DNA from 3 places in the Akkermansia sp. N21116 genome. Region 1 is predicted to be linked to each of the others. Evidence: riboswitches for the same ligand, from Rfam matches in the RefSeq annotation. Region 1 holds a riboswitch; each other region holds the start of a gene.

The links. Region 1 has a riboswitch for cobalamin ahead of QET93_RS06575 (TonB-dependent receptor). Riboswitches for the same ligand answer to the same signal wherever they lie in the genome.
Region 2: another riboswitch for cobalamin. It lies ahead of QET93_RS11605 (sirohydrochlorin cobaltochelatase); the one in region 1 lies ahead of QET93_RS06575 (TonB-dependent receptor).
Region 3: another riboswitch for cobalamin. It lies ahead of QET93_RS09170 (ribonucleoside triphosphate reductase); the one in region 1 lies ahead of QET93_RS06575 (TonB-dependent receptor).

The regions. Positions count from the first base shown of each region.
Region 1 covers NZ_CP139035.1:1,699,127-1,704,440, reverse strand. The annotation lists gene QET93_RS06575 (TonB-dependent receptor) at 1-1,634, opposite strand, end outside; cobalamin riboswitch at 1,697-1,829, opposite strand; gene QET93_RS06570 (polysaccharide deacetylase family protein) at 1,911-3,341, opposite strand; gene QET93_RS06565 (hypothetical protein) at 3,428-4,633, opposite strand; gene thiC (phosphomethylpyrimidine synthase ThiC) at 4,763-5,314, opposite strand, start outside.
Region 2 covers NZ_CP139035.1:3,058,579-3,063,892, reverse strand. The annotation lists gene cbiD (cobalt-precorrin-5B (C(1))-methyltransferase CbiD) at 1-154, opposite strand, end outside; gene QET93_RS11620 (precorrin-8X methylmutase) at 185-850, opposite strand; gene QET93_RS11615 (hypothetical protein) at 866-2,137, opposite strand; gene cobI (precorrin-2 C(20)-methyltransferase) at 2,134-2,838, opposite strand; gene QET93_RS11605 (sirohydrochlorin cobaltochelatase) at 2,845-3,756, opposite strand; cobalamin riboswitch at 3,990-4,191, opposite strand; gene QET93_RS11600 (alpha amylase C-terminal domain-containing protein) at 4,290-5,314, opposite strand, start outside.
Region 3 covers NZ_CP139035.1:2,373,150-2,378,463, forward strand. The annotation lists gene QET93_RS09165 (hypothetical protein) at 1-286, shown strand, start outside; cobalamin riboswitch at 472-651, shown strand; gene QET93_RS09170 (ribonucleoside triphosphate reductase) at 859-2,973, shown strand; gene nrdD (anaerobic ribonucleoside-triphosphate reductase) at 3,028-3,234, shown strand; gene QET93_RS09180 (anaerobic ribonucleoside-triphosphate reductase activating protein) at 3,287-4,012, shown strand; gene QET93_RS09185 (aspartate:alanine exchanger family transporter) at 4,094-5,314, shown strand, end outside.

The DNA of each region.
Region 1 (5,314 bases):
ATCGTGCCATGACTTGTATTTTCCCATGTGGAGAAGGCGGTAGAATAGTCGCCGGGAGTCGTATAACCCGTTTTGGGATTGATCATGTCATTAATACGCGTCCAGAAACCGGTAACCGTCAGGTAATGGTTCTTGACGAGACGCTGTTCAATGCCCAGATCGCCGCCAAGGGAACGGGAAATTTTCAAATCAGGGTTGCCGATATACGACCAGCCTCCTATATTGCAGTTCGCGTAGCGTTCCCATTCGGAAGGAGCGCGGAAACCGGAACCAACGGAACCGAAAATTCGAGTCGGAGAATCTTCACGGCCGTTTACTTTCCATGATCCGGCAAAACGCCATGTAGCATTGTTGTTCCAGATGGTGCTGTGTTCCAAACGGCCGACGGCACTGAAATCCAGATAACGGGTCGGAGACCACATCTGTTCGGCAAACCAGGCGAGATTGCTCTCCATTTCGTCGATATCGACGTAATTATTCAAACAGTTGTAATCCGTACGATCCCAGGCCATGCCAAGGATTGTTTTCCATTCCCTATTCCACGTCAATGCATTACGCCATTCCATCTGAAACTTGCTGTGATCCGTCCAGGAGTTTCCGTCGATCAGGTTATCCTTAAAATGGCGGTCATAGTACCCCATCATGAAGGTAGTCGACCAGATCTTGTTGATGTTGGAATCCAACGTTGCAGTCAACAAGTTGCTGCGCATATCGAAACGGTCGCGCTCAACAGTCGAACCTGTTGCTCCATAAACTAAACTCGGATTGTCCAATTGCGAATCCATCCGGCGGTAGGTCAAGCTCAACTTGTTGTCCTTGTTAATATCATAGGTCAGGCGCAGAGCTTCCTGCCATTGGCGAAAATCACCGTAATTATTGGCTTGTCCCGGATTGGGGTAGGCATAAGGACCGGAAGCCCCCAAATAATGAAGATCGTTTTCGGTCGTTTCAAAACCGACTCCTACAAAATAACCCAGTTTTTTGATTTTGCCCTGAGACGTCACCGTTCCCGTATAGGAACCAAAAGAACCGGCCTCGTTGAAAATGGAAAGGGAGGGTTTGCCCGATCCTTCCGGTGTAGAAAGAGCCAAAACGCCGGCATACGAGTTGTTGCCGTAGACGGCCCCTTGAGGTCCTTTGACAAGTTCCGCGCCACCCAAGTCAAAGAGGCTACCCTGGCCATAAAGTTGTCCAGGGCCGGAACCAAGACTGTCGTACGACATGGCATTACGCACATCGGATACGCGCATGCCGTCGATCATCAAAGATGTACCGCCAGCCAAATTAACACCGCGAACAGTCATGTATCCCATGGATCCACGCTGACCAACACTGCCGTCTTCCAGCATATACACGCCAGGAGTGCGGGCAAGAGCACCGGAAAGAGTTTCAATCCCGCGTTCTTCGAAAGCCTTCGGATCAATAATACTCACAGAGACGCCGGAAGACGTGTATGGCACTCCTACATAGTGGGAGGAAACAGTCATTTCCGGTAAGACGGCGACAGTCTGGGCAGGTACAGTTTTCTGCTCCTGAGCACCGGCTGGCTGGGTTGCCGACTGATTGTCAGCATTCGCTCCGAGAGAGACTTGGCCTGAAGCCACAAGGGCCAGACCGACAGCAATAGCACCCATTTCGAGTGCTTTTCTATAGCATATCATAGTTGTAACGCCTTAAAACCGGTACTTCGCCGGTCAAATAGGACAACTCCCATGGCTGGTTTTCTGGCTTGCGAAAGCATGCTTCCGTTTACAGTTGCGGTACAGCTCCGGATTTTCACCGGTATTCCCCATCTATTGCCTGCCCGTGCCACGGGCTTCCATAGAAGTCTGTGATCCGCTCCATGGCGAACCCATGCCCGCAATCAACACAATTTTGTTCCTAAGGTCAACACCAAATTGAAGAGAGTGTCACTTTACAACATTTGCCGGCACATAATGAGACTTGGGTTCCGACACACCGAATTGCCACCGGACACTCTGAGGCTGGGAAGAAGAAAAGGTTTTCCAGGATACGAATACGGTCACGGTATCGACACGGAACGGACGGTTCGCTTTCCAGGAATACATTTTCCGGACGGGATCATAGGAAGCGGGAACTTTACCCAATCCATTGATCATCATCACAATAGAGTCCGGATTTACATCCCGTTCATTACTCAAATCAATCGATATGACGGGAGCTAGATCCGCAATCACGGCATTGGCAGTAGGCTGAACAGTTTGCATAGGAGGAGGAAGCAATGAGGAAGACATGGAGGCAACCGATATGCTTCCTGCCCCGGAATCGGATACCCCCGAAGCCCCCGATTCTCCCAAAGGATGGAACGTCACGGCATTGGCAAAAATCCTCGGATTGTTGCCAAATACGACGTAACGGGGAATCTGCCAATTGTCCGTTTCATGCAAGGTCTTCCTCTGGACGACTGTCACAGCGCCCACGTAACCGTATGTCGGCAGTTTTTCGATCATTTCCGGCGTATGATACCCTCCGGGATAACAGTAGAATTCAATCGGTACATTAAAATTGGCCTGCAGCCACTCCCGAGACTTGCCGATTTCCCGGTCGATCAGAGTGGAATAGGCTTCCTGCCCCTTACGCTGGACTCGCTTCCATGCCGAGGGGTAGAGATGGCTTGTGGAATGGCTTCCGAGAGTAGCCCCGGCACGCACCATTTCCTTAACCTGTTCAATACTCAACGACGCCCCCCGGCCAGTCAAATAATTGGTATAGGGAAACACCGTGAACGGAAATTCCATTTCCTTCAACACCGGAAAGGCGTCCGTATAGAGGCTTTTCCAGCCATCGTCGACCGTGATCATCACACAATACTCCGGAAGGCGACGGTCGCCATTCTTCCATTCCCTGAATTCTTTCAGGGTAATAACGGGCATGCCTGCATCCTTCAATGCCTGCATCTGACGACGGAAAACAGAGGTACGCATACGCATCTCCGTCACAGGTTTTTCCTCGCTAAAATCATGATAGCACAGGATGGCAACCTGAGTCTTGTTCTGATCCACCGGGATTTGGGATGCCTTGGGTATAACGGGCACTTGGACGGCCTGAGTATTGGCTGGAGCCAGCTCCTCGGGGGATACCGGCACCGCAGTCGGGATATTCTCCTCCGCTACGGGTTCCGCAGTCGGAATATTTTCCGAGGCCGGCACAACGGCTGCCCCTCTACCCTCGCCCCGGGACGGAGCAAGAGACGGAACACCGATGAAAACCCCGGGATCCAGAGGAGGTGGTTCAGAAACAGCTCCCGGACATGAATCGACCGCCAGGACAGTACAAACCATACCCAGTGACAACAACCATCCGCGAACGCTTCGTATCATACGGATGAACTACTATGCCTCCTGTCCGCGATCAATGCTTAATTGCGTGCATGCCAACCGTTGCCAATGGCATTCGGACACCGGCATCACTTGCTGTCGAATTTCAGGATTACGCGGTGAGGACGCCATGCGTCGACTATCTCATTTTCCAATTCCTTCCATGTTCTGCCATCGAGAAGCAACTCAACCGGATTCCCCTTTCCATCGCGCTGGATCTGCTGGAGGTAACGACGCAGATTTTTCATTTCTCCTCCGCCACGATCCATGCGAATAAAGAACACGGTAACCAACAAAACACCGGCTTTCATCCTCATCAAGTCCCGTTCGGAACCTTGAGGGGCACCTTCCTGAGTCAAAATCTTCTCCAAGGAAGGAAGGGAAAGGCTGCTTTTACGGATTGTACGCGGAACGGAACGGGCCGACAAAGCGATGTCATGTTCGTAATCGAACATGCCTTCCTTTTCCGGCATCACCTCCATGTAGGAAGCCAGTCCCTCGTTCAGCCAATAGATTTTGCCCAAGAACTGCATGACCCAATGGGTCATGATATGGATGGGCTTCAAGTAGGAAAAATCCGGAATCGTCGCTCTCTTTCTCAATTCAATACTAACAGGAAAATCCGGATCCGTCCTATTCAAGCGGACGATAAAATGTGTACCGGAAACCCCGATCATTTCACCGTCGCCTCCCCCGGATTCTTTCCAGCCGGCATCGTCGAAAGAAACTCGTATCACATACCGCACCGGAGGAGCCATTGCCAAGCGAAGGTTAAACGGCAGCGCGGCCAAAGCGGCCAAAGCCGATTCAAACCGGATGAACAAGGCATCCAGCTCCGTACGATCCAAAGGTTTGGGAGATTCTATCCGGAAATGATCGGACTCATAGACGCTGTACCCGTCCAGCTGCTGAAGGACCTTGAACATAATGACGCCATCATATCCCGACTTTTTCGGCCACGGATCCATCCAATTGGTCGGCACAACCTTCTTGTCAGTACTCGTATCCGTTACTTGCTGCGGCTGAGGGAACTGGTCCTCCGGAGGAGGTCCTTCTCCATCGCGAGAACGGCGCAGCCATTCATCGGCATAGGCATTGTCCACTCCGGACAAAATCTTACGGGGAATCGTTACCCGCCTCCCGTCGGCCAGCAGGATATCCAATTCAGCATCGCGTACCTCGACCAGGTTTCCCGAAATCGTCGCTCCGTTCCCATTAGTCCACACCCTGGCTTCAAGCACGGAGCTTGCAGCCACAATGCCGGTCAATATCAGGAGCAGGAATTGATTTTTCATAGGGAAACAACCGTTCTTTTGGCATATGAGTCCCTTGCTGACAATCCAATTCGCCCTTACAACAAACTTTTTCAGAAGAAATCAAAGGCTGCTTTCTCTCCGTTCATCAGGATCAAATCTCCGGTTTGTTCAGGATTCAGGCTCGTTCTCCCCGGCCATTTTACGAATATCCTGGGACAAACGCATGGCACAGAAATTGGGGCCGCACATGGAACAAAAATGAGCGTTCTTTGCATTGGCATGCGGCAGCGTCAGGTCGTGGTATTCACGAGCTCTCTGCGGATCCAGCGAGAGGTTGAACTGATCTTCCCAACGGAATTCGAAACGAGCCTTGGAGAGAGCGTTGTCCCTGTATTGCGCAAAAGGATGTCCCTTGGCAAGATCGGCCGCATGGGCAGCCAACTTGTAGGTCACGACTCCCTCGCGGACATCCTCCCTGTCCGGCAATCCCAGGTGTTCCTTCCGCGTGACATAACAGAGCATAGAACATCCGAGTTGACCGATCACAGCGCCCCCCAAAGCTCCGGTGATATGGTCATAACCGGGGGCAATATCGCTAGCCAACGGCCCCAAGGTATAGAACGGCGCCTCCATACACCACTCCAACTGCTTGTTCATGTTTTCGGCAATCAGGTGCATGGGAACATGCCCCGGGCCTTCATTCATCACCTGCACCCCTTT
Region 2 (5,314 bases), 1.4 Mb from region 1:
GGTGTTTGCCATCCGGAAAGAGAATTACCCTCTCGGCGGCATGCCGACACAAACCGGAACACAGGGATTCCCATGCCGCCATGATGACAGCCGTGACGCAGGCTCCCGTGGAGTAGCCCTGTCTCAGGTGTCGGCGTGTCGGCGAAGAAGGCATGACTGGCGATAATAGGCAAGCAAATGCTCTTTAGGCACTTTCAATAATGGCATGCAGAGTGGCAACGGCCAGGGCACTGCCTCCACGGCGACCTTCGAGGACGATTTGCGGGACCTCGCACATGCCGAGCAACTGCTTGGATTCCACGACATTGACGAAGCCTACAGGCATGCCGATGACGAGGGCTGGACGCACCTTTTCCTCCAGAATGTAACGTGCGATGCGCGCGAGACACAGCGGAGCATTGCCGACGAGGACGATGCCGCCATCCAGCAGGGGCAGGGCTTTTTGGGCGGCACTGAGGGCGCGGGGCTGATTGGCAGCTCGCGCCTGGGCAACGACATCGGGATCGCTGATATAGCAATGGATGTCTTCCCGTTCATAAGCGGGATTGAGGCGTCGGAGGCGCTCAACCGAGATGCCGGCGCGGATCATGTTGGTGTCGCAAAATATGGGGGCACGGCGTTTGAGTGCCTCCAGCGCACATTCGATGGGGGCGTGGCGGAATGCCAGCGTGCGGATGATCTCCATATCCGCCGTCGTGTGGATCAAGCGGCGTGCAACGCGCCATTGAGGCTGGGGCATGGAGGCCGCTTCCGGGCATTCGCTTTCAATCGTGCGGAAACTTTCCTCTTCGATTTCCGTGGCACTGAGGTTCCAACGCAGGGGCGGGTAGTCTTGGGGAGAATCAGGCATGGTATGTGAAATGGACTAATGGGTGTAATGGATGAACAGAGCTGTCACCACAATGAGGATGATGACGCCGATGATGCGGGAAAGCTGCATGCCTACGACAATCGTTACGGCTTCCCTGGCCGGGAAGATGCCCAGCGCGGAGGGGAGATTGCGGCGCAAGGCGCGGAAGGGGTTGCCGATGGCACTGCCTACGAACATGGCCAGCAGGATTTGGGCGTTGGTTACGGCTCCGTGGTCGCGCAGGTTGGCGGCGACGGCGGCGGCCTGGACGAGTCCGCCCATTTGCGTGGCGACGATGCTCATCAATTCGGGCGGGAAGATGCGGTTGACCCAGTCAGGCACGAGTTGTTCCCAGAAGTCGAACAGGCCTTTTTTCATCATCCATTCTACCAGGAGCATCAAGGGCACCGTCAGAATCATCATGCGGAACAGGAGGGTACAGACGCGCTGGATGGTCTTGATCCCGGTTTGTCCCCAGGAAAGAGGGGCTTCGTAGGGGCTATGGCTATCCGTGGTGCCCACTTCACCGGAATCCGTATTCGATTTCCCGGCCATCCTGCGTCTGTGCCAGAGCAGAACCCCCAGAATGAAGAGGAAGCCGAAGCTGAATTGACCGCCAAAATAAAGTGCGCCGGGGATGCCCACGGCTCCGAGAACCGGGTACATGACGCGCAGGGAGTGCGACAGGTAGGAGAGGTAGCTATTGGCCATGCCGCCGGCAATCAGCGTCGAGTGTTCGATTTTGCCTTCGGCATGGCTGCTGACGAGCATGCTGTTGGCTGCCGTGTTGGAATACAGGGCAGTGGGCATGGCGATGCTGACGATGGCGGGCAGGCGCATCAGGCGCGAGAATCTCCCGAGGATGTAGCCGAAAATCAAATGCCACTTGCGTGCTTCCGCAATGCTGCCGACCATGGCGGCGATAGACACCATCAACAGGAGCTTGCCAATAACGGAGGCTTTGCGCTCGACCTTGCTCCACCATCCTTTGTTGGTAGTAGAGGTGCTGTGCCGCTTCTTCATCATGCCGCCTTCACTGCCTTCAGCTTTTGGGGAGGCAGGGGTGGCGATGGTATTGGAGGCCGCCTTTCCATGCCTTTTGGGGGTGACGTTGGGAGAATCCGCTGTGAATGCTGCGGCAGGCGAAGGCATGTCCATTTCATCTCCCCTCATGTTGTTGCCGGACGGCATCGTCTGGATCAGAACCAGCGAAGAAGCCAGTGCCAGCACGAGCCAGAACCACTGCCACGGACGTTTCCAGGGGGGTAGATGAGAGGCTTTTTTCATGCCTTTTTCACCATCATCAGGGAGAGGTATTCTTCGGGACGTTCCAGGATTTCTTCACCATTGTGGGAGATGAATTGTCCGGGCATGCCAAGGCGTTCGCCATAGACGATCCGGGTGCCGGGTTCATTGAGTACCCTGCGGATGAGGGCATTGCGGCTCCGGTAGGTTTTCATCAGCACCGTGGTTGAATTGGGCGGGAAGTCGAGCTGATCGACCATTTCCGCACGGAATGCCGGGATGACGCGCAGGCTTTCACCATTTTCCACAAGCACCGTTTGGGAGAGTGAAGAGAGCGTGCAATACGAGGTAATGCCCGGTACGACCTCCGTCTTCAATCCGGGCATTTGTGTCTGCAACAACTTGAGGATATATCCGAATGTGCTGTAGGTCATGGCGTCGCCCAGCGTGGCAAAGGCACAGTTTTTGCCTTCCTCCAGCTGTTGGGCAATAATCATGGCGTTGGCAGCGATGTGAAGCTCGCGATCCGTCTTGTCGCGCGACATGGAGAAGAGCAGGGGGACGATGGTGCCCTTGATGGCTCCCAGCGATTCGACAACGGAGGACGAAATGCTGGTTTCCGTGTTGGGCCCCGTTACTGTGAAGATGATGTCTACTTCCGCGAGAACCCTTGCGGCACGAAGCGTCAGGTACTCTGGGTTTCCGGGGCCGATGCCCACGCCGTAAAATGTGCCGAGTTGCATAGATGTTTATTCTTTCATTCCTTTTTTGACGACCAGGATGTTGTCCGTCGTTTCGCGGGCGTGGCGCAGAAAGACATTACGGATGCCTTGCAGTTCGCCCAGTCCCTTGAGGTTCAATTTGACTTCGAAGCCCTCCTTCTTCAGGACGCTTGCCCAGGAGTCTTCTTCGTCTCCGGCGAGGTCATTCGTGGCGTGGTCGCCAGCAACGATCATGAAAGGTGCCAGCCATACGGTTTTGAGCCCCTGTTTCTGGAGCTTCTTCAGTTCGGCAAGGATGGAATCGAACCCCGTTGTTCCTTCGACTGTGGCCAGGAATGCCTTGGGATCCTTCCGGTGAAGCTCGGTTTGCACGGCAGCGAACACGAGGTCGGCGCGGCCTTCCTTCTGACCGTGCCCCATCAGAACAATGGCTTCGTCTGCCTTGCGTTCCTGAGGGAACTCCGTGAGGATGGCGGTGACCACTTCCTGCATATCGCGGTTGCTTTCCAGCAGGGGGCGACCGATCAAAACTTTTTCAAATGCCCCGGGATTGTGCTCCAGATAACGCTGAATCGTGCGTTCCATTTGGGAGAATTCTTCTCCGGCTGCCATGTGGAGCGACTGGACGCAGAGGGTTTTGACGCCTTTGTCCGAGAGCATTTTAAGGCTTTCCTGGATAGACGGAACAGGGCGGCCTTCTTTGGCGATCTTGTGGCGGATGATGTCGGAGGTGTAAGCCCAGGATGTTTTATCTGCCGGGAAACAGGTTGTGAGTGTTTTCTCCGTACTGGTGTAGGACGTCAAAGCTTTTTGATGGCTTGTTCCGAAGGCGACGATGAGGAGACCGTCCCGGTCGATTGGAGTCTGGGCGGGGAGCATGGAAGTACCAAGGCTGGCGGTGGCGAGGATGCAAAGGGTTTTGAAGAAGCGGAGGATCATGGTAAAATGGGATTCAAAGAACGGGTGTTTTACGAATAAAGAAATCAGACAAGGCAACCCCTCAATCATGAGGTGAAGACCCAGCAAAAAAATGTCGGTTGCAAAAGCCCTTAACCAACAACGGCAAGGTTCGTCAGCGATGGCGGTAGAGTCTGTGCCCAGGGTGACGGCGACAGGGCGAAACAAGGAGGTAAGCCCTTCTTCAGAAGAGTGTTTGGATCAATCATGCGTTGAATAGTCTATGTGGTCATAACGGATATTCGGACTCCGGGCTTCATTTCTTCTCTTCGCCTTCACCCCTTGCGGGACTGGCTTAAGCGTGTGACCGCCTTGAAGAGTCGTAACCCGATACCGCAGCGCGACTGTTTCCGGTTCTCACGGAATTCCCCGTTGCTTGGCGAAAGTGATAGAGAAATCATGCCTCCAAGTCAACTGTGTTGGATGGTATTTTCTTCTTTACGGGAAAAACAAAGCCGTCTCAAATGATGAAAACCATTTGAGACGGTTGGTGATGATTCGGAGCAAAGATGTTTTTACCTTCCCGTTCGCTGGAGGACGATGGCGGTGCGCGGAAGGAGGTAGAGAGAGAGCTTACCGTTGGCGGTGAAGTGGTGGATGGCGTTATCCTGACGCCCGAATCCGCCAAAGCGGAGGTCATCGGTGTCAAGGATGATGCGCCATTCTCCTTCTTCATCAACGGGCAGGAGATAGTCGGGCAGGGCCTTGTCGCCGGACCAGTTGAAGATGAAGATCAGTTTGCCCCGGCGGAAGGCGAGTACCTGGTTGGTTTCGTCGATGTTGAGAGGGTAGGCGTTGGAAACGGTCAGCAGGCGACTCTGTTTCGCCATATGCACCATGGCTTTATCGAATTCCCGGAGGAAGTCGAATTTCAGAGAGGGATTGTCGACAAGCGACCATTGGCGGCGGCAGTATTGGTAGGACCAGTTGTTACCTTCCCGAGGGAAGTCGATCCATTCCGGGTGGCCGAATTCATTGCCCATGAAGGTGAGCCAGCCTTCACCGCCGGCGGCGAGGGAAACGAGGCGGATCATTTTGTGCAGGGCGATGCCGCGGTCGACGACGATGCTTTTCTGATCTTTGCTCATGGACCAGTACATGTCGGTATCCATGAGGCGGAAGGCAAGGGTCTTGTCGCCGACAAGGGCTTGGTCATGGCTTTCGCAGTAGGCGATATGAGGCTCGCCATGGCGGCGGTTGGAGAGGGTGTACCACATATCGCCCATGCGCCACTCTTCATCCTTCTTTTCTTTGATGAGTTTGATCCAGTAGTCGGGGATGCCCATGGCGAGGCGGTGGGTGAAGCCGATGCCTCCTTCATCGATGGGGCGGCAGAGTCCGGGCATGCCGGACATGTCTTCCGCGATGACGATTGCTCCCGGCTTGACGGACTGGATGAGGGTGTTGGCGAGTTGAAGGTAGGCTACGGCATCGTGGTCGACGGAGGGGCCGAAGTAGGCTCCTAGGTTGTCGAATGGTTCATGTCCTCGGTGGAAGTAGAGCATGGAGGTGATTCCGTCGAAACGGAATCCGTCGAAGT
Region 3 (5,314 bases), 670 kb from region 1:
TATCGTCAAATCTCCCGATTCTCCGGTCAAGGAAGAAAAGCTTCCCCGGGAAGTTCTCCGCCTTGCCACGGCCTACACAATTCAGAAAGAGCAGCTGGGAGAACAAATCAAGCAGGCTTATTTGAAAACAATTCTCCAGCAACAAGCCCAATATGCTCAGAAGAAGCAATTCGATAAAATCGTCGAAATCCAAAAAATAATAAAAACGATTGAGGACACGGAGCCTTCCCTTCTCTTTTTCAAGACGCCATCGAAAGAGGACTCTGCTGTACCGAACAGGCGTTGACCCATTTGGAGCGGATTTTCATCCCTATCCTACGCCCGAATATCCGGTTGTTCATACTTCGATAAAACCGCCAAATGCGCCTCACACAATTCAAGTCAGGTTTTCTCTATAGACTACAATATATTGTATGTATGATAATATTTACATACAAAATGAGAAAATTCTCTTGCATCCTCGCGCTTGATTGATGTAGAAACCGTTCCAGCACAGGTAACGGAAGACGGTGAAAATCCGTCGCGGACGCGCCGCTGTAACCGGTTGATCCCGGAGTGGACACTGCTCCCGAGAGGAAGTGGGAAGTTCATCCCGAAAAATATGGTCAAGAACCGGAAGCCAGAAGACGACCTGGGCAACCATAGTATCACCATCTCGCGAAAGGATGCGCGTACGAATCGGAATTCCGGCAACCGGTCGGCAAAGGCAATCTGAATGGATCCTCCAAGCTATCCCCACCTCCGCAATTCTTTTTTGTATTTGTTTTCTTTTGTACCCGCCCCATCCCCTTCCCGGGGATGTCGTGTGTACATGCCGCGCGATGCGTCTTTTACGCCACCTTCAAATATCTGCGCCGCATGGTCTCCACAATCATCAAAAGAAACGGTAAATCCGAGAGCTTCCAAGGATACAAGATCGAGGAAGCAATCCGGAAAGCCTTCCACAGTTCCGGGACAAAATATGACGATTTCGTCTATGTCCGAGTCCTCGCATCGCTGGGTTCCCGTGAATCCGTAACCGTAGAAGAAGTCCAGGATCTGATCGAACGAACCTTGTTCAAGTGCGGATGTTTCGAGACGGCTCGTTCTTTTATCACCTACCGCTTCCTGCACAAGATGCAGCGGGAACAAATAGGAGGCATTTACCACGGCAATACTTATGTCGATTGCAAACAAACCGTTGAAGAATACATCGGACGGACGGACTGGCGCATCGCGGCCAACTCCAACACGACCTATTCCAATGCCGGCCTGATCAACAATACCGCCGGCAAGGTCATTGCCAATTACTGGCTCGACCAAGTGTACTCGGAAGAGGAAGGAGCAGCCCATCGCAACGGTGACTACCACATCCACGATCTGGACTGTCTGACAGGCTATTGTGCCGGCTGGAGCCTGCGGAATCTTCTCAACGAAGGGTTCAACGGCGTCCGTTCACGAGTGAACAGCCGCCCCCCGAAACATCTGAAGGAAGCTCTCGGACAAATGGCAAACTTCCTGGGAATCCTCCAAAGCGAATGGGCGGGAGCCCAGGCTTTCAGCTCCTTCGATACCTTCCTGGCTCCCTATGTCTTCAAAGATCAACCCTCGTTCCAGGTCTTGAAAAAAGCCATACGGGGATTCGTTTACAACCTGAACGTGCCATCTCGCTGGGGACAGTCTCCCTTCACCAATGTAACCATCGACTGGACGGTACCCCGTGACTTGCGCGAACAAGTCCCCTTCAGCGGAGGTAAACACCTGCTTGAAGGAATCAACGATCCCCGGCTTGACGCTCTTGCCCGGGAACGAGGGGCTGAATCTCCGGAGAAGATGACGTTCAAACATTTCCAGCCGGAAATGGACCTGATTAACAAGGCTTTCTACGAAGTCCTCACGGAAGGGGACAGCACCGGACAACCGTTCACCTTTCCCATCCCTACCGTCAACATCACGGAAGATTTCGACTGGGACAACCCCAATGTCCCCCTACTCTTCGAAAATGCCGCCAAGATAGGTTCTTCCTATTTCCAGAACTTCATCGGCAGTCAATATACCCGTGACGAAAACGGCAATAAAATTCCCGATGAACGCGCCTACAAACCCGATGCCGTAAGATCCATGTGCTGCCGCCTGCAGCTCGACCTGAGAGAACTGCTCAAGCGCGGAGGAGGCCTGTTCGGCTCTGCGGAAATGACGGGCTCCATCGGCGTCGTCACTATCAACCTGGCCCGCCTCGGCTACCTCTACAAGCAAAACAGGGAAAACCTCTTCAAACACCTTTCCCTGCTCATGGAACTGGCCAAATCCACTCTGGAAAAAAAACGCACATTCATTCAGGAACTCTATGACCGCGGACTCTATCCCTATACCCGGCGCTATCTGCCCGGATTCCGCAACCATTTCTCCACCATCGGCGTCAACGGAATGAATGAACTCCTGAGGAATTTCTCCAACGATACCATGGACATCAGCACCGACCAAGGCATCGCCATGGCCCGGGAAATCCTGGAATTCATGCGGGATAAAATACGCCTCTTCCAAGAGGAAACCGGCAACCTCTACAACCTGGAAGCAACCCCGGCCGAAGGCACCACGCACCGCTTCGCCCGCGAAGATGCCAAGCGCTATCCGGATATTATCCAGCAAGGCCCCGTCGGGAAACGGTACTACTCGAACAGTTCCCAACTTCCCGCCAATTTCACGTCCGACCTTTTCCAGGCCCTCACCCTCCAGGATGACCTCCAATGCTGCTACACGGGAGGCACCGTCTTTCATATGTACATGAACGAAGGAATCAGCTCCCCCGAAGCCTGCCGAGACCTCGTTCGCAAAGTACTCACCAACTTCCGCCTCCCCTACCTGACAGTTACCCCCCTCTTCTCGGTATGCTCCCGCCACGGATACCTGCAAGGGGAACACGAATACTGCCCCTACTGCGACGAAGAAATCCTGGTCAGGCATGCATCGGACACTGCCGATACCTTGGACTGAATCCCTCCTCCGATCCAATTCCCCCTTACCCCTAACCCAAAAACAATCACCATCATGAAACAAGAAGAAATACTAGCCCTCCACACGGAAGAACGCACCCGCTGCACAGTTTACACCCGAGTCATGGGCTATCACCGCCCCGTGGAAACATTCAATGCCGGCAAACAGGGAGAATTCCACGACAGAAAGCACTTCCTGGAACCCATCCCACAACCGGATACCTGTTCCTGCCAATCTACCAGGAACGCCCAAAGCGCCTAATTCCCACCAATCATCCCTTTTCCCGCACATAACCGTATCGTTATTGGGAGGCATGCATCAGGGCATTGAGGACATTACTCCGCTCACCCTTCTGGACTACCCGGGGAAGGCGGCCTGCATCCTGTGGTTCGGCGGCTGCAACATGCGCTGCCGGTACTGCTACAACGCAGACCTGGCGAAAGGCTGTAAGGCGAAGGCAGCCTTTCCCAGCCATCTCCGGGAAAAATCTCTGGAAGAATTCCTGAAGACACGTGCAGGATTCCTCGACGGAGTCGTCCTATCGGGCGGAGAATGTTCTCTCTGCCCTGATCTTCCGGAAATATGCCGGCTTGCTCAATCCCTCGGATACGAGGTGAAAATGGATACAAACGGTACCCGCCCCGACACCGTTCGATTCCTTGTCGAACAGGGCCTTGTCAACTACATTGCCCTGGATTACAAAGCTCCGTCCGACGAGTTTGCCAACATCACCGGCGGATGTTCCGCAAACTTGTTCGCCGCTTTCGGCAAAACGTTGCAGTATTTAATCGGCAGCGAATTCCCCTTTGAAGTCCGAACGACAGTCCATCCCGACCTCCTTGATGAAAAGGCCGTCGGCAGAATTATCAAGGATCTGGCGGCACGCGGTTACCGCGGTACATATTATCTCCAGCATTACTTCCATACGGATCATAATATGGATCAGCTGGAACGTCCTGTCAGGGCATTCGATCCCGGAAAGCTTCCCGGAAACATTCCAGTCGTATTACGCCATTTCAAGACAGAGCCGGACAAATAGTCTTGAAAATACAATTCAAGTATCATTTCTTGTCCCCCCTCCACTTCTCTCCATCATTCCTATCTTTCCTAATCACTTCCTATGGACCAAATCCTCCACCAACCACTCATCGTCCTGTTCGGAATCATCTTTCTGGGGATTGCCTTGGGCAGCATCCAAATCAAAGGGCTTTCCCTGGGGCTCTCAGGAGTTCTGTTTGCTGCGCTGCTGGCTGGTCACCATGGTTTGAAAATCCCCGGAGGAGTCGGTTCCCTCGGTCTGGCCCTCTTTGTGTATTGCGTCGGGTTGAGTGCAGGCAACCGCTTCTTCTCATCCCTGGCCAAACAGGGAAGCAAACTGGCTATTCTCTCCGCTATTATCGTTGGCGCAGGAGCCATCGTCACCTGCCTTTTCGGTAAATTGCTCGGTGTTCCCGGCGGCATATCATCCGGTATTTTTGCCGGAGCCTGTACCAGCACGCCAGCCTTGGCGGCCGCTTCGGAAGTCATGTCGACGGTAACCGGACAATCGTCCGGCGTCAGTATCGGCTACGGCATTGCATATCCCTTCGGCGTAGTCGGAGTCGTCCTGTTCGTACAACTCATTCCCCGTTTGTTCAAATTCAACCTTACGGAAGAAGCCCGCAACTTCAAAGGAGGCTCCAATGGCGGCATTGCCACCAAGCTCATCCGCGTTACGCGTGAAGATCTGAACGGCACCAATATCTCCACTTGCCGGATCATGGACAAAATCCACTGCCGCATTACTCGCATTGTTAAAGACAACCGCCTCTTCCCCCTGACACCCCGGGACGAATTCCACCCCGGTGTGGAAATCCTGGTCGTCGGTACAAAAAAAGACCTTCGCATGGCTGCCGATTACCTCGGTGAAATGTGCGACAACCCCTACGCGATCGATGCCGACCACGAACGCCGGGAACTCATCCTGACCTCGCCGTCCTATGCCGGGAAAACCATCAAGGAACTGGATCTCCTCAGCAACGATAGCATCATCATTTCCCGCATCTCCCGGCTCGGCTTCACTTTTATCCCGACGGGAAGTACCATTCTCCAAAGAAACGACGTACTGACTGTCGTCGGAACTTCTGAAAAAATCGATCAATACGCCCAGAAGATCGGTCACCGCAGCAGTGCCATCAATGCCACCGACATCATGTCCCTCGCATTCGGACTTTGTGCCGGCATCATCCTCGGAATGGTCGAAGTCGGCTTGCCCGGCGGGGCCTCTATTTCCTTGGGTACGGCAGGAGGTCCCCTCATCGTTGCCCTGATCATGGGGCACTTCGGCAAATTCGGGCCGTTC